One region of the Alterinioella sp. B-7 genome, then DNA from elsewhere that is predicted to be linked to it. Evidence: riboswitches for the same ligand, from Rfam matches in the RefSeq annotation. Region 1 holds a riboswitch; the other holds the start of a gene.

Evidence for each region. A riboswitch is a leader RNA that binds a small molecule or an ion and turns the genes downstream of it on or off. The one in region 1 is predicted to bind cobalamin.
Region 2: it holds a riboswitch for cobalamin, as region 1 does, so the genes downstream of both, AC13C7_RS09345 (DUF1636 family protein) here and AC13C7_RS12790 ((2Fe-2S) ferredoxin domain-containing protein) in region 1, are expected to answer to the same signal.

What each region holds. Positions count from the first base shown of each region.
Region 1 covers NZ_JBSXNT010000033.1:178,402-188,648, reverse strand. The annotation lists gene AC13C7_RS12845 (acetate/propionate family kinase) at 1-881, opposite strand, end outside; gene AC13C7_RS12840 (bifunctional enoyl-CoA hydratase/phosphate acetyltransferase) at 878-1,792, opposite strand; gene AC13C7_RS12835 (LamB/YcsF family protein) at 1,823-2,587, opposite strand; gene AC13C7_RS12830 (5-oxoprolinase subunit C family protein) at 2,591-3,604, opposite strand; gene AC13C7_RS12825 (5-oxoprolinase subunit B family protein) at 3,601-4,341, opposite strand; tRNA gene AC13C7_RS12820 (tRNA-Thr) at 4,500-4,575, shown strand; gene hemP (hemin uptake protein HemP) at 4,749-4,916, shown strand; gene AC13C7_RS12810 (hypothetical protein) at 4,913-5,365, shown strand; gene AC13C7_RS12805 (ABC transporter ATP-binding protein) at 5,372-6,121, opposite strand; gene AC13C7_RS12800 (FecCD family ABC transporter permease) at 6,111-7,115, opposite strand; gene AC13C7_RS12795 (ABC transporter substrate-binding protein) at 7,120-8,055, opposite strand; gene AC13C7_RS12790 ((2Fe-2S) ferredoxin domain-containing protein) at 8,042-8,761, opposite strand; cobalamin riboswitch at 8,846-9,065, opposite strand; gene AC13C7_RS12785 (hypothetical protein) at 9,175-10,167, shown strand; gene AC13C7_RS12780 (hypothetical protein) at 10,168-10,247, opposite strand, start outside.
Region 2 covers NZ_JBSXNT010000031.1:207,985-218,231, reverse strand. The annotation lists gene AC13C7_RS09365 (precorrin-8X methylmutase) at 1-531, opposite strand, end outside; gene cobG (precorrin-3B synthase) at 521-1,672, opposite strand; gene cobN (cobaltochelatase subunit CobN) at 1,669-4,920, opposite strand; gene cobW (cobalamin biosynthesis protein CobW) at 5,025-6,059, opposite strand; gene AC13C7_RS09345 (DUF1636 family protein) at 6,064-6,435, opposite strand; cobalamin riboswitch at 6,544-6,769, opposite strand; gene cobO (cob(I)yrinic acid a,c-diamide adenosyltransferase) at 6,812-7,432, shown strand; gene AC13C7_RS09335 (Lin0512 family protein) at 7,748-8,092, shown strand; gene AC13C7_RS09330 (Lin0512 family protein) at 8,092-8,454, shown strand; gene AC13C7_RS09325 (cobyric acid synthase) at 8,591-10,036, shown strand; gene AC13C7_RS09320 (DinB family protein) at 10,095-10,247, shown strand, end outside.

The DNA of each region.
Region 1 (10,247 bases):
GCCGCCTTCTCGCTGTCCGAGGCCAGCAGGCGGCGCATGTCATGGCTGATGCCGGAGAGCCCCTTGAGCCCGCTCTCATGGTAGAGCAGCCGGGTCAGCGCGGCGGCGTCCATGCCGTCCTCCTGCATCAGGTGCAAGAGCACGCCAGGGTCGATCCGGCCCGGACGTGTGCCCATGGCAAGGCCATCGAGCGCGGTGAACCCCATCGAGGTGGCGATGGAGCGGCCCCCGGACAGCGCGCTGAGCGAGGCCCCGTTGCCCAGATGCGCCACCACCACGCGGGCCCGCGCCAGATCGGGATACTCGCGCGCCAGCACGCCCGCGATATAGTCATAGCTGAGCCCGTGGAAGCCGTAGCGCCGGATGCCGCGCGCATAGTAGTCGCGCGGCAGGGCGTAGGTGTCGGCCACCCAGGGCTTGCCGCGATGAAAGGCGGTATCGAAGGCCGCGACCTGCACCGCGTCGGGGAAGGCGCCTCGCGCGGCGCGGATCGCGGCGAGGTTGTGGGGCTGGTGCAGGGGGGCGAGCGGCACCAGATCCTCCAACCGCGCCATCATGGCCGCATCGAGGCGCACCGGCGCGTCCAGATCGGGACCGCCATGCACCACCCGGTGACCGACGCCCGCGATCGCGCGGCCCGCCATATGTGGCGCCAGCGCCTCGAGGATCGCCTCCACGGCGGCTGCGTGATCGGTGGGGCCAAGCTCCGTGCGGGTCTTCTCCGCGCCCTTGGGCGTGAGGGTCAGCGCGGCCTCGTCCCCGAGCGCGTCGACCTGGCCGGTGACCTCCTCGCGCGGCTCATCCGCAGCGGCATAGAGCGCGAACTTGATCGAGGAGGAGCCCGCGTTGAGGGTGAGAACAAGGGTTGTCTCGGGTCTCATCTGGCGCGCGCCGCGTAAAGACAGGCCAGCGCCGAGGAGGCGACCCGCGCGGGCACGCCATCGGTGCGGCTGGTCAGGATCACCGGCACGCTCGCGCCCACGACCACCCCCGCCGCCGTCGCGCCGGCCAGGTGGGTGAGCGCCTTGAACAGGATGTTGCCGGATTCGATATCGGGCACCAACAGGATATCGGCCAAGCCCGCGACCGGGCCGTCGATACCCTTGACGCGGGCAGCATCCGCGCTGAGGGCCAGATCCATCGCCATGGGCCCCTGCACCAGCCCGCCGGTGATCTCGCCCCGACCGGCCATGCGGGCCAGTTCCTCGGCCTCCAGCGATGAGGGGATCGCCTCGACCGGCACGGTGACGGCGGAAAGCGCCGCCAGCTTCGGCGCGGCAATGCCGAGCGCGCCCGCAAGATCCAGCGCGTTTTGCGCAATCGACGCCTTGCAGGCCAGGTCTGGGGCCACGTTCAGCGCCGCATCGGTGATCAGGACAGGCCGGTCTATCCCTCTTATATCCATGACGAAGACATGGCTCATCCGGCCAGGGCCCCGCAGCCCGCCATCGCGGTGGACGATCGCCTCCAGCAGATCATGGGTGCGCAGGTGGCCCTTCATCACGGCCCCTGCCCGCCCCTCATGGACCAGTGCGACCGCGCGGGCCGCCGCCGCCGGATGGTCGGCAATGTCGATCACCTCGATATCGTCCAGGGACGCCCCCAGGTCGCGCGCGAATTCCGTGATCAGCCCGGCCTTGCCGACCAGGATCGGCGCGATCAGCCCTGCATCGCGTGCCGCAAGCGCGCCCTCCAGCGAGCGGCGGTTTTCGGGCGCCACGACGGCCGTGGGCAGGGCGGGCAGCGGGCGGGCGGCCTCGATCAGGCGCGCAAGATGCGGATGGTCTGTCATGTCCGGGGGGCTTTCGATTGGGAAGGGATGTCAGGTGCCGACGGGCGCCAGCCGGATACCGGCGGTTTCCAGTCCGGCGCGCACGGTGCGCGCGATCTGCAAGGCGGCCGCGTTATCGCCATGCAGGCAGATCGTGTCGATGCGCGCGGGGATATGCGCGCCCGACTCCGCGATGATCGCGCCCGCCTGCACCATCTTGACGATGCGGCTTGCGGCATGGGCCGGGTCGTGGATCACGGCCCCCTCCCTGGCGCGGTCCACCAAAGTGGCGTCGTCGTTATAGGCGCGGTCGGCAAAGATCTCGCCCGCCCAACGGCACTTCAGCGCCTCGACGGCCTTTTGCTGCGCGGTGGCGGCGAGGATGAGAATGATCAGGTCGGGATCGACCGACAATGCCGCCTCGTAGCAGGCCCGCGCCATGGCCTCGTTTTCCGAGCACATGTTGGAGAGCGCCCCGTGCAGCTTGAAATGGCGCACGGTTGCGCCCTGCGCCCGGGCCACGCCCTGGATCGCGCCGACCTGGTAGCGGATCGCGGCCTGAAGGTCTTCGCGCCCCATCTGCATCCGGCGGCGGCCAAAGCCCTGCAGATCGGGAAAGCCGGGATGCGCGCCGATGCCGACGCCGTGGGTATGGGCCACGCGGATGGTCTCAGCCATGACCGAGGGGTCGCCGGCATGAAACCCGCAGGCGATATTGGCCGAGGTCACGACACCCAGAATATCGTCATCGCGCCCCATCACCCAAGGCCCGAAGCTTTCGCCCATATCGGCATTCAGATCGACCTGCTCCGTCATCGCTCATTCCTCCGCCTTTGCCGAGACTACCCCGCCGACCAATTGATAGGACAGCAGATCGGGAATGTCATGCGGGTCGCGTATGCGCGGGGTCACGCCATCGGGCAGCGCCTTGCGATGCCTGGCCGCCGCCGCGCGCGCCTTGAGCGCCTCCTCCAGCTCCACGAAGCGAAACCGCAACGCCGTGCCGGGCGCGGCCTGCGCGACGCGGGGCAGATCGGCGGCGATCACCGTGGCGATGCGGGGATAGCCGCCCATGGTCTGGCATTCGGGCAGAAGGACAAAGGGCGCGCCGTCGCCGATCACCTGGATATCGCCCGGCACGATGATCTCGGACAGGATCGCCAGGTGCGCGTCTTGCGAGAACCCGTCGCCGTCATGGGCCATGCGCGCGCCCATTCGGCTGGCCCTTGCATCCTTGCGAAACTCGGTGGCCTCGAAGCGTCCCCGCGCATCATCGCTGAATTGATCGGTCTGGACGGAAGGAAGCACGCGGATCACGCCGCCCGAGAACCGGTCCTGTGCCATCAGGGTGAGCCCGCCGGCATTGGGGGCGGGCTGCGCATCGAGGCGGGTGCCGGAGGTGAGCGCCCCGCCGATCCCGCCCGCCAGATGCGCCGAGCGCGCGCCGAGAATGGAGGGCGCATCCAGCCCCGCCACGCTGAGATAGCCGTAGCTGCCCGCGCTTGCGCCGCCGACCTCAAGCTCCGCCCCCTCGCGCAGCAGGTAACTGCCGGGCCAGTGCAGCCGCGCGCCGTCCAGACGGGCCTGCATCGGCGCGCCGGTCAGCGCGAACAGCAGATCGCCCCCTTCGGCCCGGAACCGCCCCCCCGCCCCGGCCATCTCGATCGCCAGCGCCTCCTCGGCTGGCATCCGCATCAGCGCCGCGCCCTCGGCCAGGGCCAGCGGGTCCATCGCGCCCCCCCGCGAGAGGCCCGAGGCCAGGTATCCGGGTCGCCCGTAATCCTGTAACGACAGCCCCGGCCCCGCCTTGACGATATGCAGGCGCACGCTCATTCCAGCGGCTCGGCCATGGCGTCGAGGCCGGTCTCCAAGCCCGCTACCGCGTCCTCGTATTCGGTGACGCTGACCGGGCGGTATAGCACCTCGTCGCCCGCCTTCAGCGCGAAGGGCGCGTCGGCCCCCTGCCGGAAGCCGTCAAAGGCGGCCTGCCCGATCCAGCGCCAGCCAGTCTGGGTTTCGACCGGGAACATCACCATCTGCCGGATCGCGAGGCCAAGCCCGCCCTTGGGCACGCGCGGGGTCAACTCGGTCTTGCGGGCAATGTCGAAAGCGTCGGGAAGCTGCCCCAGATAGGGCAGTCCCGGCGCGAAGCCGATGGTCAGCACGCGCAGGCGCGTGGCGGCAATCGCCTCGATGGCCGCGTCGGCGGTCATCCCGGCCATTTCGGCGGCTTCCTCCAGTTGCGGCCCGTGATCGCCGCCAAGGACCGCCGGAATGCGCCAGAGGCGGCGGCCCTCGGGCAACCCCGCCTCGTGCCAGTCCCGTGCCTCCAGAAGCGCGCAGACCCGATCCTCCAGCGTCGCGTGATCCAGCCGGTCGGGATCGAAGCGCAGGTAGACGGATTTCAGCGAGGTCGCGGTTTCCTCGACCGCGTCCCATGCCTCCGCCTCCACGGCGGCGCGGAAGGCCAGCACGGCGGCATTGGCGCGCATCGACAGCGCATCGTCGAAGGAGACCAGCAGGCTGGCCTCCCCCATCCGGCGCACCTGCGGAAACTCTGGCCGGGGCATCCTGGCGGGCTCCTCTTTTCCCTTGTTCCGGACCATGGTGATCGTGATCGCGGGGCCGTGCAACCCGGTTGCGCCGATGGCCGCCCGCGCATTTTTCCCGGCCCCTCGCGCCCGCCCCTCTTGTGCCGCGCGCGGCAATCTCTTATCGACAGGCCCGGGCCGGTCTAGCTCAGCTGGTAGAGCGTCTGATTTGTAATCAGGGGGTCGGGGGTTCGAGTCCCTCGACCGGCACCAATCCACCCCAAGAAAACAATGACATAGACCCCCTCATGCGTGAATTTCGCGTGCTCCCGGCGCGCTTTTTCCGTGGCACGCCCCCTGCCTTGCACAAGCCGATTGACATGCCTGAGTGAATCACTCAACTTTATTCCTATCGAACCGCAACCCGCAGCGAGGACGCCTTCGCCATGTCTGACACCCTGTCATTGCCCACCCCCGAGACCCGCACCAACCCCCTGCCCTGTCACCGTGCCGAGGCGCTGACAAACGGGGGCAACCTGGCCGAAATCGCGCTTGGCGATCAGCTTTACCGGCTGCGCATCACCAAGGCCGGCAAGCTGATCCTGACCAAATGAGCCGGGTGCCCAGACATCGCGGCGGGGTTCCTGTCGGGACCATGCAGGAGCTTGGGCCCGTCGAGGCGGGTGCGGTGCTCTACCTGCGGCTCTGGTGTGACGGGGCTGCGGCGCAGGGCCAGGCACGGCGCGATTTCGTCACCGCCTTTGGCGCGGCGGAAGGCGTGGCCGTGGCCGACAGTCTCGATACCCTCTGCACGCTCTGCGCCCGCCACGGACGCCGCCCGCTGATGCGCCACGGCGTGACCTGCGCCTGCCTTGGCGGCGACGAATCCTCATTCGCCAATTTCATCCTGACCGCCAGCGAGGGCGACCGCGAGGATGCGATGTGGATCGCCACGACCCTGGTGCGCGCCGATATGGCCCCGGCCCTCGTCGCGCTGGCCGAAAGGTTCGGGTTGGCGCTGAAGCGGATGGCCTTGAGGACGCGGGCCGCACGGCTGCACTGAGACGGCTCAGATCGCCGCCTCGATGCGCATGGCGCCGTTCTCCAGCCAGCCATCGACGCGGAACACGCTGCGGATATTGTCACGGGTCAGGACATCCGCCGGTCTGCCCGTGGCATGGGCGCGCCCGTCCTTCATCAGCGTCACCAGATCGCAGTAGCGCGCCGCCAGCGTCAGGTCGTGGAAGGTCGCCAGCACCGTCGCCCGCCGCCGCTTGATCTCATCGAGCAGGATCAGCTGGTAGCACAGGTCGAGGTGGTTCGACGGCTCATCCAGCAAGAAGACCTGCGGGCCGCGCGCCAGAAGCTGCGCGATATGGGTGCGTTGGCGTTCGCCCCCCGAGATGCGCGCGGCCTCGGTGTCGGACCGGTCGGACAGGCCGGCCTGCGCCAGGGCCGCGTCGATGCGGGCGGCACGCTCGGGCCCGGACAGCGGCAGGCCCATCATCCCGATCTCGATCACGTCGCGCACGCTGAGACCCTGGAACGTTCCTCCCTCCTGCACCAGCGCGCCAACCGTGCCCGCCCAGTCGGATTGCGGCCAATCGTGGATGGCGCGTCCGGCGATGCGCAGTTCCCCGGCGTCGATCCGCTGCGCCCGGTAGAGGCTGCGCAGCACGGTCGTCTTGCCTGCCCCGTTCGGGCCGAGCAGCCCGTGAAACTGACCCTCCGCGACATTGAGCGAGAACCCCGCCACGCGCGGCGCACCGCCAAGGGTGACATGCAGGTCCGTGATCTCGATGGCGGGATCAGAAGGCAACGCGCACCCTCCGCAAGATGACGATGAAGGGCGGCGCCGCGAAAATCGCCAGCAGCACGCCAAGCGGCATTTCCTCAGGCGCCAGCACGATCCGGCAGAGCAGGTCGACCACGACCAGCACCAGCGCGCCGAGGATCGCGGAAAGCGGGATCAAGCCCCCGTGCCGCCCGCCGACCAGAAGCCGCGCCATATGCGGCACGATCAGGCCGACGAAGCCGACAATCCCCACCGTGGCGACGGCCACGCCCGCCAGGAGCGCCACCGCGCAGAAGCAGACGATACGCTGCCGCCCGACCGCAACGCCAAGCGCCATCGCCCGCTCATCGCCCAGAAGCAGCGCGTCGAGGTTGCGCGCAGACGTCAGCGACAGGACCAGCACCAGCGCAAAGGCCAGCCCCGGTGCCCAGAGATCGGGCCAGCCCGTGCCCGCCGCCGTGCCCATCAGCCAGCCAAGCGCGGATTGCGTTGCGTAGGGGTCGCCCACATACAAGAAGAACGCAGTCAGCGACTGGAACATCAGCGAGATCGCCACACCCGCCAGGATCACCACCAAGGGCGACAGGATCACGCCGCGCCGCATCGACAGGGCCAGCGTCATCGCAAAGGCCAGCACCGCGCCCAGAAACGCGATGACGGGAATGCCGAAGGTCGTGGCGATCCAGGGCGGCAGCCACAGGATCGCGCCGACTGCTGCCGCCGATGCCCCCGAGGACAGGCCCATCAGGTAAGGATCGGCCAACGGGTTGTGCAGCACGGTCTGCATCAGCACGCCCGCCAGCGCCAGCCCCCCGCCGACCAGCGCCACCGCGATGACGCGCGGCATCCGCCATTCCCACAAGATGAGGCCAAGGCTGCGCGGCGCGGCCTCGGCCCGCATCAGCGCCGCGATCCGGTTGGCCCATGTTGCCTCGGCGGTGCCGAAAAACACGCCCGCCAGCATCGCAATCAGCAGCAGCACAAGCACCAGGCCCGGTATGATCGCGCGGCGGCTCATGGCCCTAATTCAGCGCGTCGAGCTGCGCCGAGAGGTTGTCCAGCCCATCGGCGAATTGCATCCCCAAGACGGTTTGCGAAAAGGGGATGGTGACGAAACGGCCCGCTTGCACGGCGGACAGCTCCGACAGGACCGGGTCGGCCTCCATGTATTCGCGTTTCTCGGCGGCCGAGGACCAATCGGCCTCGATCAGCACAATCACATCCGGGTCGGCGGCGACCACGGCCTCCCAGGCCAGGTCGACCCACCGCCCTTCCAGATCGCCCGCGATATTGGTCAGGCCCACGGTTTCCACCAGCAGACCCGGCCCGCCGCAACAGCCGATGGAATAGGGCACCGCGTCGCCGCTGTCATAGATGAAGGCGCTTCTCCCGCGCCCCGCCTGCGCCAGCGCCGCCTCGGAGAGCCGCGCCTCGACCTGTTCGATCAGCGTGGCGGCGCGTTCCTCGACCCCGAAAATGTCGCCGATCACCGCGATATCGGTCAGGATCGGTTGCGTGGTCAGGCGCTGATCCTGCGGATGGGTGGCATCGCAGGAGGCCGCGACAAGATAGGTGCCGATGCCAAGGTCATGCCATTCCGCCTCGGCGCCCAGGTTGTCCTCGGACCAGGCCGAGCCGAACCCCGCGAAGAGGAAATCGGGCTCCGCCGACAGCACCACCTCGCGCGCCGGGTAGCGCTCGGAGAGGACCGGGACAGAGTCATAGGCGCGCAGCCACTGCGGCAGGATCGCGTCGTCCATATAGGCGGTGCCGACCATGGAGCGTTCGAGCCCAAGCGCCAGCATCACCTCGGTCGCCTGCTGGTTCAGCGTGATGGCGCGGGTGGGGGCGGTGTCATAGGCGAATGTGCCGCCGCAGCTTTGCACCACGGCTTCCTGCGCAAGCGTGGGTGCGGCCAGCATGGCGGCGATCAGGAGGGTGGGTTTAAACGGGTTCATGGCAGTCTTTCCGGCTGAAGGTCTGGTATCGGGGAAGGAGTGCGCCGCCGCGCAGAACGGTCTGGACGAAGGCGCGCACGGCATCGGCATCGGGCAGCGAGAACCAGTCGCCTTGCGGATAGACGACAAGGGACGGCCCCGCATTGCAGGGGAAGAGGCAGCCCGTGGTGGTGACGAGGCAATCGCGATCCAGCCCCGCGCGCCCGATCTCGGATTTCAGCAGCGCGGCGAGATCCGGCGCATCGCGCAGGTGGCAGCGCGGGCCGGTGCAGACAAGGATATGGTGGCGATGCGCGGGCGGCGCGTCCCAGCCCTTGCCCCTTGCGCCTTGCGGGTCGGGCGGGATGGCGACGCGGGACGGTTTGGCGGTTGCGATGCTTGTCAGCACCGCCTCATCCGCCGCCGCGTCCTCGGCCATGAAGAGCGTCACGCCCGCGTTTTCGGCCCGCGACAGCCATTCCCCCGCCGCCCCCGGCAGCCAGGCCAAGAGGCTTTGCGACATCGGCAGGCCGAGCGGGCGCAGCGTGATCTCGCGCGCGCCCTGCCCCGCGAGGTCATCCAGCGCGCGCCACAGCCCCGCGCCCTCGCGTTCCAGCCGCACGACAGCGGCCTTGCCCGGCGTTTCGGCCAGCAATCTCCCGCTCATCCGCGCCAGCCGTCCGGCGCTGACATAAGCCTGAGAGATCAGATAAAGCGTTGCCTGCATCCTGCACCCCAACGGGGCGCTGCGCGCAAACAGGAAAGCAACTGGATCGCCATCGACTGTCTCCCCCGGGCACCCCGCCCGAAACGTTTCAACCAGGTGATGGCAGGTCTCCTGACTTCGCGGGTAGTCGCGCGGGGCCAACCTTCCCGGAGATCTCCTCCAGTGGCATATCTGGCCGCGCTCGCCGCTTACAGTTGCGGGGGCAGTTACGGATTCGGCGCGCTTTGGCTCCTCCTCACCGTATTCCCTTTTCATCCCCTGCGGCACGCTCAACCGCCGGGAAACCATCGCGGGCGACAACACGCGATTTGGGCCGCCGGGTCAAGGCGCAATCGGCCCCGATTTGGCGTGGATTGCGCGCGCCCGCACGGGTAGAGTGGCGCAAAAGCACAAGGCAGAACGGGCCGGGCAGCATGGCAAACCGCAAGGATTTCAACGTCGTCGTCGTCGGCCAGAACGGGCGGCTGCAATATGAGGCGGCGCTTTTCGCAGCCTCGTTTCGCGCCGCCAATCCGAAATTCAAGGGCAGGCTTTTCGTCGCCGAGCCGCAGCCGGGGCCGAAATGGTCCGGCAACCCGAAGATGGGCGACGGTGAGGTGCGCGCGCTGCTGGAGCGGCTCAAGGTCGAGATCGTGCCCTTCGAGGCGCGCCATTTCGGGCAGGACTACCCCTATGGCAACAAGATCGAGATGCTGACGGCCCTGCCCAAGGGCGAGCCTTTCGTGTTCTTCGATACCGATACGCTGGTGCTGGACGACATCGCGCAGGTGCCCTTCGATTTCGACCGCCCCTCCGCCTCGCTGAAGGTGGAAGGCACCTGGCCGCAGATCGAGCTTTACGGGCCGGGCTACGGGGCGATCTGGAAATCGCTCTATGATCGGTTCGGGCTGGATTTCAACAGCTCGCTGGATGAAAGCCAGCCCGATGAATACTGGCGCCGCTACCTCTATTTCAACGCCGGGTTCTTCTACTACACCTGCCCGCACGTATTCGGCGAACGTTTCCTGCATTACGCGCTGGAGATCCGCGACAACCCGCCCGAGGAACTGGTCTGCCAGGTCATGGACCCGTGGCTTGACCAGGTTGCCCTGCCGCTTGTGATCCATTCCTTCGGGGGCGGGCGTGAGGCGCTGGAGCCCGGCTGGCTGGACGGGCGCACCACCTGCCATTACCGGGTTCTGCCACTGCTCTACGCCCGCGAATCCGACCGGGTGGTGCAGGTGCTGGAGGAGGTCACCTCGCCCAACTGGGTCAAGAAGGTGCTGAAAGGCTATGAGCCGATGCGGCGCATGATCTTTCAGGGCAAGGGCGAAAAGGCCCGCGCGCTCTTTGACCGCGCGGACCTGCCCCGGCGCGAACAGGCGATCCGAAACCGCCTGAAACGCGAGAAGCTGTGGTTGCGCTGATCACTTGGGCGCGTCGAGCCGGGTGACCGGTGCGGGCGTCTCGGGTGTCGGCCAATGCGGCGGAAACCTCGGCCCCCAAT
Region 2 (10,247 bases), on a different contig from region 1:
CATCAGCGCGTCTTTCGACTCCGCCGCGCCAACAAAGCCGACCGGGCAGCCGATGATCGCGGCGGGCCGGGGGCAAGCGGGGTCTTCCAGCATGTTGAGCAGGTGAAACAGCGCCGTGGGCGCGTTGCCAATGGCCACCAGCGCGCCCGCCAGATGTGGCCGCCACAGTTCCAGCGCGGCAGCGGAGCGCGTGTTCGACATCTCCTTCGCCATATCCGGCACGCGGGGGTCGCGCAGGGTGCAGATCACCTCGCTATTCGCGGGCAGCCGTGGCCGGGTGATCCCTTCGCTGACCATATAGGCATCGCAGAGGATCGGCGCGCCATCCGCCAGCGCCTTGCGGGCAGCGGTCGCCATGCCGGGGGAAAACTGCACGTCGCGTTCCAGCCCGACCAGACCCGCCGCGTGGATCATGCGCACGACGACGCCTTCCTCATCGGGTCCGAACCGGGCGAGGTCGGCCTCGGCGCGGATGGTGCGAAAGCTCTCCTCGTAGATCGCGGCACCGTTGGTCTCGTAGCTATGGGGCATCTTGCAGGGCTTTCGTGAGGGCATCTGGGGTGAGATCGCGGGCATCGGGGGGGGCGCCCGCGCGGCCATTGCGGATCAGGTCGAACCGCTCCGGCGCGGTCGCGGTCAGGGTCAGCGGCGTGGCGCCGGGATGGGCGCAGCCCTTTGCGCAGCCCGAGATATGCAGGCGCTGATCGGCGGACAGATGTGGGGCGAGGGCGCGGGCGAGGGGGCGGGTTTCAGACAGCCCCTGCGGGCATCCCGGCGCGCCGGTGCAGACATGGATGCGGAGGCGCGGATCGGCCGCGTCATGGATCAGGCCGGGCAGGTCGGGGGCGTGATCAGTGCCCTCCAGCAGCAGCATCCGCCAGGGTGTCAGGCGGAGCGGGGCGATGGTGGAAAGGGCCGCGAGGGTCGCCGCGCCGATCTGGCCGAATTCAAGCGCGACGAGGCGGCCTTGCGGGGTTGTGCCGGGTGTGGGGGCTTGAGAAGTCTCCGGCATGGAATTGATTTGACGGAAGTTTTCCGGCAGCGGCGTGCGTTTCAGATGCGCCGCCATTCGGCCCCGCCCCTCGGGCGCGCCGCCTGTCTCCAGGAACCAGTCGGCAAGGTCCAAGGCGACCTCTGCCGCTGTTTCGTCCGTCACGCGCGCCCCGGTGTCAGCTCCATCGGCACGGCAGATCATCCCGCCCTCAGCGCGTTCGATGCGGATATCGGCAGAGATGTTTCGCAAAAAGGGCAATGCGCCGCAATCCACCGCGTAACCGAATTTGCCGGGGGTCTGCGGTGCGCTCGTGCCGCGCAGCGCGTCGTTCAGCGCCTGCGATATGCGCGCGGTCTCATCGCCCGCCTGCCAGAACGGCTGCACCACGACATTGCGGCGTGCCTCGGTCTCGGCGTCCTCATCGACCAGCCCGAGTGTGGCCAGCCGCTCTATCAGCGCGCCGTGATCCGCCTCCGTCACGCCACGGATTTGCAGATTGGCCCGCGCCGACAGGTCCAGCAGCCCGTTGCCATAACGGCGCGACAATTCCGCCACGCCTGCCGCCTGCCGGGGCGAGAAGCGCCCCAAGGGCGCGCGGAGCCGCACCACCAGCCCGTCGCCCGACATCATCGGACGCAGCGCGCCGGGGCACCAGCCGCGCAGGACCGGCGCGCTCATTGCGCCACCTGCAACGTGGCGGCGATGGAGTTGCGCCGCGTCACCCACAGCCCCGCCTCATGCAGCGCCTGAAAGCGCGCGCGCAGCGCGGCCAGCGCCCGCGGGTTGGCCTCTTCCATGAACGCCACCAGGTCGTCGCGGCCAAGCGTGGCGTCATGATAGAGATCAAAGAGATGCGGCGGCACGGCGGCGGCGAGATGCGCGAAGGCCGCGAGGTGATCGAGCGTCGCCGCGATCTCGGCCGCACCCCGGAAGCCGTGGCGCATCATCCCCGTCGCCCAATCGGGATTGGCCGCGCGGGCGCGGGTGACACGGGCGATCTCCTCGGTCAGGTCGCGGGCCCTGGGCGCGTCGGGGCGGGTCGCGTCCATGTGGTAGAGGGCAGGTTTGTCCCCCCCCAGGCGCGCCACGGCGGCGGCGAACCCGGCCTCATGCGCGGCGTTGTCCGAGGCCATCAGCAGGTCGGTTTCGGGCAGGTCTTGCAGGTGGACAAAGCTGTCGGCGGATTTCACGCGGGACTCCAGCGCGGCTCGGGCCTCGTGGCTCGCGCCTTGCGCGTCTATGGCGAAGCTTGAGGCCGCAAGCCAGGCCTCGCCTGCCGCATGCCGCGCGGCGTCGGAATAGTCGTCCAGATGGGCGGTCATGCCGACGCCGTAAAGGCCCGGTTTCGGTCCGAATACGCGTGGGGTTTGCGTCAGGTAGGGGTTGACCTCAGCGGGTTCTTCCCGCTCGGACAGGGCGCTTGCGGCGGCCTCGAACATCTGCGCCAACCCCGGAAACACGTCGCGGAAGAGGCCCGAGACCCGCAAGGTCACGTCGATCCGGGGGCGTGCGAGCAGCGCCAGCGGGATCACCTCGAAGCCGCTGACGCGCTCCGATCCCTCGTCCCAGACCGGCTTCAGCCCCGCCAGGTGCAGCGCCATGGCAAATTCCTCGCCCGCCGTGCGCATCGTGGCCGAGCCCCAGAGGTCCACGACCAGACCGCGCGGCCAATCGCCGTGATCCTGCAGGTGGCGGCGCAGAAGCTCCTCGGCCAGCTTGACGCCTTGCGCATGGGCGGCGCGCGACGGCACGGCGCGCGGATCGGTGGTGAAGAGGTTGCGCCCGGTGGGCAGCACATCCGAACGGCCCCGGTAGGGTGAGCCGGAGGGGCCGGGGGCGACCAGCCGACCCATCAGCGCGGCGCGCAACCCGGCGCGTTCCTCGGCCCCGCAATCGCCGGTGCCGAAGATGTGCAGCCCGTCGCCATACTGGCTTTCCTTGATGTCGCAGACGAAACGGTCGATGCGGGTGATGGCCTCTGCCGGGCAGGCGGCGGCATCGAGCCCCAGATCGGACTCGACCCCCGTGCCGCGCGCCTCGTCGCGGATGTCTTCGATCAGCCGGTCGCGGCGGGCGGGGTCCAGCCCGTCGGCGGTGGAGTATTCGTCAAGCAAATGTTCGAGACGTCCCATGTTCGCGGGCAGGGTGGTCTCGGCCAGGGGCGGCGGCAGATGGCCGATGGTGACCGCGCCGATGCGGCGCTTGGCCTGCGCGGCCTCGCCAGGATCGTTGACGATGAAGGGGTAGATCACGGGAAGCGGGCCGGTCAGGGCCTCGGGCCAGCAGGTGTCGCTGAGGGCCACGGATTTGCCCGGCAGCCATTCCAGCGTGCCATGCGCGCCGACATGGATGAGGGCGTCGGTGCGCGCGGTCAGCCACAGGTAGAAGGCGACATAGCCATGGCAGGGCGTGCGGGCGAGGTCGTGGTACTCGTCGTCGCGGGCCGCCACGTCGCCGCGTTCGGGTTGCAGGGCGATGGTGGTCTTGCCGCTTTGCAGCGCAGCGAAGTGGAACGCGCCGTCCTTGCAGGCCAGATCGGTTTCCGGGGCGCCCCAGGCGGCGCTGAGGTCTTCGCGCATGGCGTCCGGCAGACGGGCGAGGGCCGCCCGGTATTCCGCGACGGGCCAGGAGATGTACCTGTCCAGCAGGGCCTTGCCCAGTTCGGGGCGGGTGCCGGTGTCATGACCCTCCTCCGCCAGCGCGTTCAGCAACGCGTCGGTCGAGGCCAAAGCGTCGAGGCCGACGGCGTGGGCCAGGTTCCATTCGCGGCCGGGATAGGTCGAGAGAACCACGGCGAGGCGTTTCTCCTCGGGCGCTGTCGTGGCGAGGCGGTGCCAGGCGGCCACACGCGCCACCACCGCCGCGATCCGCCCCGCATCGGCGCGGTGGGCGAAGCGGGAGTATTCCAGCTCGGGATCCTTGCGCCCCGGCTGTTTGAAACTGGCGACACCGGCGAAGATCCGGCCATCGACCTCGGGCAGCACCACATGCATGGCGAGATCGGCAGGCGACAGCCCGCGCTCGGCCTCGACCCATTCCTTGCGGCGCGCGGTGGACAGCGCGACCTGGAAGACCGGGCAGCCGCTGGCATTGAGCGGCGAGGGCGCGCCATCCGCACCTTGCGCGGAAAAGGCGGTGGCGTTGACGATGGCCGCCGGGGCGTGGTCGGCGGCCTGCGCGCGGATCCAGTCGGCGGCGGCGGGGTTCTTCAGTGAATTGGCAAAGAGGCCGATGGCGTCAAAGCCCCCGGCCTCAAGCGCGCGGATCAGGGCATCGACCGGCTCGGTATCGGCGGCGGTCAGGTAGGAGCGGTAGAAACTGACGAGAACGCGCGGCCGGTCCGATGCGGGGGCGGTCTGGGTGGCGCCCGTGTCCGGGTGGTAATACCCGAAATCCGGCACGGTCTTCTCACCGATCACCGGCCCGCAATACATGCCGCCCGCCAGTGCCAGCTGCGCCAGCGCCGCATGGGCCGCAATCGCGCCGCCCGCGTCGCAAAGATGCTGCAGCCGCCGCAGGGTGGAGACGGGCAGGGTGGAGATCTCGTCCAGCCGCGCATCCGGCCTGCCATCGGCGGGCAGCACCGCCAGCGCCATTCCGGTGGTGTCGGCGATCTCGCGCAGGGTGGCCAGGCCGTAGGGCCAGTAGCTCTCGCCGCCGATAAGCTTGACGAGGACCGCCTTGGCCCCGGCCAGGGTCTGTTCGGCATAGGTATCGACCGAAAGGGGGTGTTTCAGCGCCACCAGGTTGGCCAGGCGCAGCGTGGGGTCGAACCCATTGGCTCGCGCCCGGTGATAACCTGCCGCGAAAGCCCCGAGGTCGGAATCGGAGAAGGACAGCACCACCAGATCGGCCGGGCTCTGGCCCAGATCCTGCGGCGTGTCGGTCTCCTCCAACCCATGGCTTTCGCGAAAGACGACGTGCATTAGCGCAGCCCCATCGCCTGGCGCGCGACCGGGCATCGACGCCCGGTGACAACGATGCGTCGACGCATCGTTTTGGGCGCGTGGGGCAAACGGTGTGGCACTATCTAGCCCTCCAGAACAGCGCGAATCCTTGCGGCGTCGATATTGTCATGCTCGCCGATCACCACCAGCTGCGAGCGGCGGGGCGTCTCGCCCCAGGGCCGGTCATACTGCGTGCGCAACCTCTCCCCCACGGCTTGCACCAACATCCGCATCGGTTTGCCTGTCACCGCGATATACCCCTTGACCCTGAGCGCCCCTTGCTCGCGCGCCAGCCGCAGGATCGCGGCCTCAAGCGCCTTGGGGTTCTCTACCTCATCCAGCTCGATCACGACGCTGTCGAAATCGTCATGTTCATGGTCATCCGCGCCGTCATGATGGCTTGGGCGGGCATCCAGATCGTCCTCGGCCGCCGCGCCCAGGCCAAGCACGACGCGCGGGTCGATGACGCCTTCCGTCATGGCGATCAGCGGCACCTTGCGCGGCATCTCGGCTTCGATCACGGCTTTCGCCTTGGCCAGCCCGTCCGCGCCGGCCAGATCGGCCTTGGAGAGCAGGATGATATCGGCGCAGGAGATCTGATCCTCGAACACCTCGCCAAGCGGTGTGTCGTGATCGAGGCTGTCATCGGCCTCACGCTGCTTTTGCACGGCGTCCACATCCGGGGCGAAGCGGCCCGCCGCCACGGCCTCGGCATCGGCCAGCGCGATGACGCCGTCGACGGTGATGCGGCTGCGGATCGCGGGCCAGTCGAAGGCCTTGAGCAGCGGTTTGGGCAGGGCCAAACCGCTCGTCTCGATAAGGATGTGCTCGGGCGTCTCCGGCAGGGCCATCAGCGCCTGGATCGTGGGGATGAAATCATCGGCCACGGTGCAGCAGATGCAGCCATTGGCAAGCTCCACGATGTTATTCTCGGGGCAGTTTTCATCGGCGCAGGATTTCAGGATATCGCCATCGACGCCCGCCGTGCCGAATTCGTTGACCAGGACCGCCAGACGCTTGCCCTGCGGGTTCGCCATCAGGTGGCGGATGAGCGTGGTCTTGCCCGCGCCCAGAAAGCCGGTGATGACGGTGACGGGGATCTTGGAAAGCTCAGACATCGGCTCAGTCCTTTTGCGGGGGGATACGGGCAAGGCTTTGCTTGCGGAAGATGACGGGGCGTTCGCGCCAGGGGACGATGCCGTCCGGCGTAGCGGCATAGGCCGCGGTGCCCTGGAGGATCTCGTCGACATGGGCGTCGGGATCGAGATGGCTGTAGATATAGGTCCAGCGTTCGGGCCCACCCGACAGCACCAGCGAGCAACCATTGTCGCAGGCGGAGAGGCATTCATTGCCGATCACGCGCACGCCTTCGGGCAGGTCGGCGGCGCGGAGGGCCTCATAGAGGCGCAGGCCCGGGCGCGGCTCCTCGGCCACGCGGGTACCATCCACCGTCTTGCGGCAGGTCGTGCAGACCGTGAGTGTCACCTGAGCCATGCGCGGGCCCCCTTTGGTCGATGCGGGAAAAGGGGAAAAGCCAGCCGGGGGCGAATTGGCCACATGCCCCCAAAGCCAGCCCGAAACACCCCGTTCGCGCGGTCTTCATCCATCCGTCCCGTGCTGGCAGGTCTCCCGGCTTGCGGATATCGGAGCGATGCCCCGGCGACCCCTCACCCTTCCCGGTCGATGCCAGTGGGATACGGGGGCCATTCTCCGGTCACGGTCGCGGGGGCGGCTGCGCTTGCGGCTTTCCACCGGTGATCGGTCGCAAAGCCTGTCGCATTCCCTCTTCGCCTGTCCTAAGACAGGAACCAGCACGGCTACGCACCTGCTCCATCACCGAGCCCTTTGTCAAGCATGAGGATGACGCCAGATGACCGACACACCGCTTTCCGACGAAGACCGCCATGCGCAGAAGATGGCCAAGAAGAAGGCCGCGCGCGACAAGATCATGGCGAAGAAGGAGGGTGAGAAGGGGCTGATCATCGTGCATACCGGACCGGGCAAGGGCAAGTCCTCCTCCGGGTTCGGCATGATCCTGCGCTGCATCGCGCATGGGATGCCCTGCGCCGTGGTGCAGTTCATCAAGGGGGCCTGGGATACCGGCGAGCGGCGGCTGCTGGAGGGCAATTTCAGCGATCTGTGCCAGTTTCACGCGATGGGCGAGGGCTTCACCTGGGAAACCCAGGACAAGACCCGCGATATCGAGATGGCGGAGAAAGGGTGGGAGAAGGCGAAGGAGCTGATCCGCGATCCCGCGATTCGGATGGTGCTGCTGGACGAGATCAACATCGCGCTGCGTTATGACTACCTCGATCTGGCCGAGGTCGTGCGGTTCCTGGCGGAGGAAAAACCCGAGATGACGCATGTGGTGCTGACCGGTCGGAACGCCAAGGACGACCTGATCGACCTGGCTGACCTTGTGACCGAGATGACATTGGTCAAGCACCCGTTCCGGTCCGGGATCAAGGGGCAGAAGGGGGTGGAGTTTTGACTTTGGCTTCGAATTGCCTTCGGCAATCCGACCCGCCGGGGCTCTGCCCCGGACCCCGAGGTATTTTCAGCAAAATGAAAGCAATGGTTTGTTAGGATTTGCCTGCCAGGGTGGTGAAGCGGTACAGGGAGAGGTCCCGATGACCGCGCAAAGTGAAAGCGCCGCGCCTAACCTGATCTGTCAGCACTGGGCGTGGCGTGTCTCTTGTGCATCCATGCTTTCATTTTGCTCGAAATACCTCCGCCGGAGGCTCCGACATCTGTCACGGGGGCTGCCTCCAAGATTGTGCGTTTGTCCTCTGCTGCGAGTCCTTTCATGACCGGTCCGCGGCTTCTGACCGAGTTCGGCATGGGTACCAGCCTGCGCCGGCAGGATTACACCGAGGCCGCCATTCGGGCGGTTCGGGATGCGCTGTGGCACAACTCGATCAACCTCGCCGGCCTGTTCGGGCGCGAGAAATCCGAGATGCGGATCACCGTCGAGATCGGTGTCGCTGCGCCGTCGCGTGTCGATCGGGACCGGGTCGCGGCGGTATTTCCATATGGCCATGTCGATCTGCGCATCGTCGAGGGCGGGCTGGACATGCCGCGTCCGGATGGCGCCCCGACGGTGATCGCCAATGCCGCGATCTCGGTCTCCTTCGACCGGGAGGGCGCGTGATGCAGCGGTTCATCATCGAGATGGGGATGGGCAACGATCTCTACGGGCGGGACTACACCAAGGCGGCGGCCCGTGCGATCGAGGATGCGATCCGGCACTCCTCGATCCCGCTATTCGAGGCGCTCGGGATCGACCATGCGGCGATGGAGGTGCGGGTCACGGTCGGCGTGCAGGCGCCGGACGCGGTGGATTGTGACGCGCTGCGCGACGGGTTGCCGCGCGGTAAGGTTTCGGTGCGTGCCGTCCATGGCGGTTTGAACGTCACCAACCCGGACAGTGGCTCGATCACGGTGATCGCAAGCGCGGCTGTGGAGGCGTTCCTGCCCGCCGATCTCGTGCGCGCGGCAGGGGGCGGGGCGTGAGTATTTGCCGCCAGGAAGATGGTAGGGATTTGTTCATCATTTCCTGTCAGCCTCGATCCTGCGGGGCAGGGTCTTGTCCCCGCGCTCCTGCCGCCGCGCTTACCCCGCCCTCTCGGGGCCGAGCGGGGTGTGCAAGGTGACGGCCCTGATGATCCAGGGGGCGGGCTCGAATGTGGGCAAGTCGCTGCTGGTGGCGGGGCTCTGTCGGGCCGCGCGCAGGCGGGGGCTGTCGGTGGCCCCGTTCAAGCCGCAGAACATGTCGAACAATGCCGCCGTCACGGTAGATGGCGGCGAGATCGGGCGTGCGCAGGCGTTGCAGGCGCAGGCGGCGGGTCTGGAGCCGGTGACGGATATGAACCCGATCCTGCTCAAGCCCGAATCGGAGATCGGCGCGCAGGTCGTGGTACACGGGCGGCGGCTGACCACGGTGAAGGCGCGCGACTATGCCGATCTCAAGCCGCGCCTGTTGCCCCGCGTGCTGGAGAGCTTCGGGCGTCTCAAGGCGGCGCATGACCTGGTGATCGTCGAAGGTGCCGGCAGTCCGGCGGAGGTCAACCTGCGGGCGGGCGACATCGCCAATATGGGCTTTGCGCGGGCCGCGGATGTCCCCGTTATCCTGGCAGGCGATATCGACCGGGGCGGGGTGATCGCGCAGATCGTCGGCACGCAGGCGGTGCTGGATCCGGGCGATGCCGACATGATCGCGGGGTTCCTGATCAACAAGTTCCGCGGCGATGTGAGCCTTTTCGACGACGGCTACAGGCTGATCGAGGCACAGACCGGCTGGCGCGGCTTCGGTGTCCTGCCCTTTTTCGCGGAGGCCGCCAGGCTGCCCGCCGAGGATGCGCTGGACCTGCGGGGCAGGAGCGCGGGGCAAGGCCTCAAGATCGCCTGCCTGACCTTCGAGCGCATCGCGAATTTCGACGATCTCGACCCGCTGGCGCAGGAGCCGGGCGTGTCGCTGACCATGATCCGGGCGGGGCAGGCGATCCCCGGCGATACCGACCTGGTGATCCTGCCGGGCACGAAATCCACCCGCGCCGACCTGGCTTACCTGCGCAGCGAGGGGTGGGACGTGGACCTTGCCGCCCATATCAGGCGCGGCGGGCATGTGCTCGGGCTCTGCGGCGGCTACCAGATGCTTGGCACCGCCATTCACGACCCCGAGGGGATCGAGGGGCCGCCGGGCAGCACCGAGGGGCTGGGGCTTCTTGGCATCGAAACGGTTATGTCGCGCGACAAGAGCCTGGAGCGGGTGACGGCGCGGCATGTCTTCACCGGGCAGGAGGTCTCGGGCTACGAGATCCATATCGGGCAGAGCGACGGCCCTGATCGGGCGCGGCCCTTCGCGCATGTGGGTGACCGGCCCGAGGGGGCCTCGACCCTCTACGGGGAGATTCAGGGCACCTATCTGCACGGGCTTTTCGCAAGCGATACGTTCCGGCGGGCCTACCTGGAAGGGTTCGGCGCGGTTGCGGGCGCGGCCAGCTACGGCGCAGGCGTCGATGCGGTGCTGGACGATCTGGCCGAGCACATGGCGCGGCACCTGGACCTCGACGCGATCCTGGCCACCGCCCGCTGATCGGTTGACGGTTACAAAATCGGGGCGGATAAGCGCCACGAAGACGAGGACCGCGCCGATGACACCGAACCCCTACCGAACCATGGCGTTGAACAATGCCTGGGCCAACGCGACGCTTTACGGGGCCATCGCGGGGATGAGCGCGGCCGAGTTCGCCGCGCCGCGCCCCGGTTTCTTCCCGTCGCTGCGCGAAACGCTTAACCATATCCAC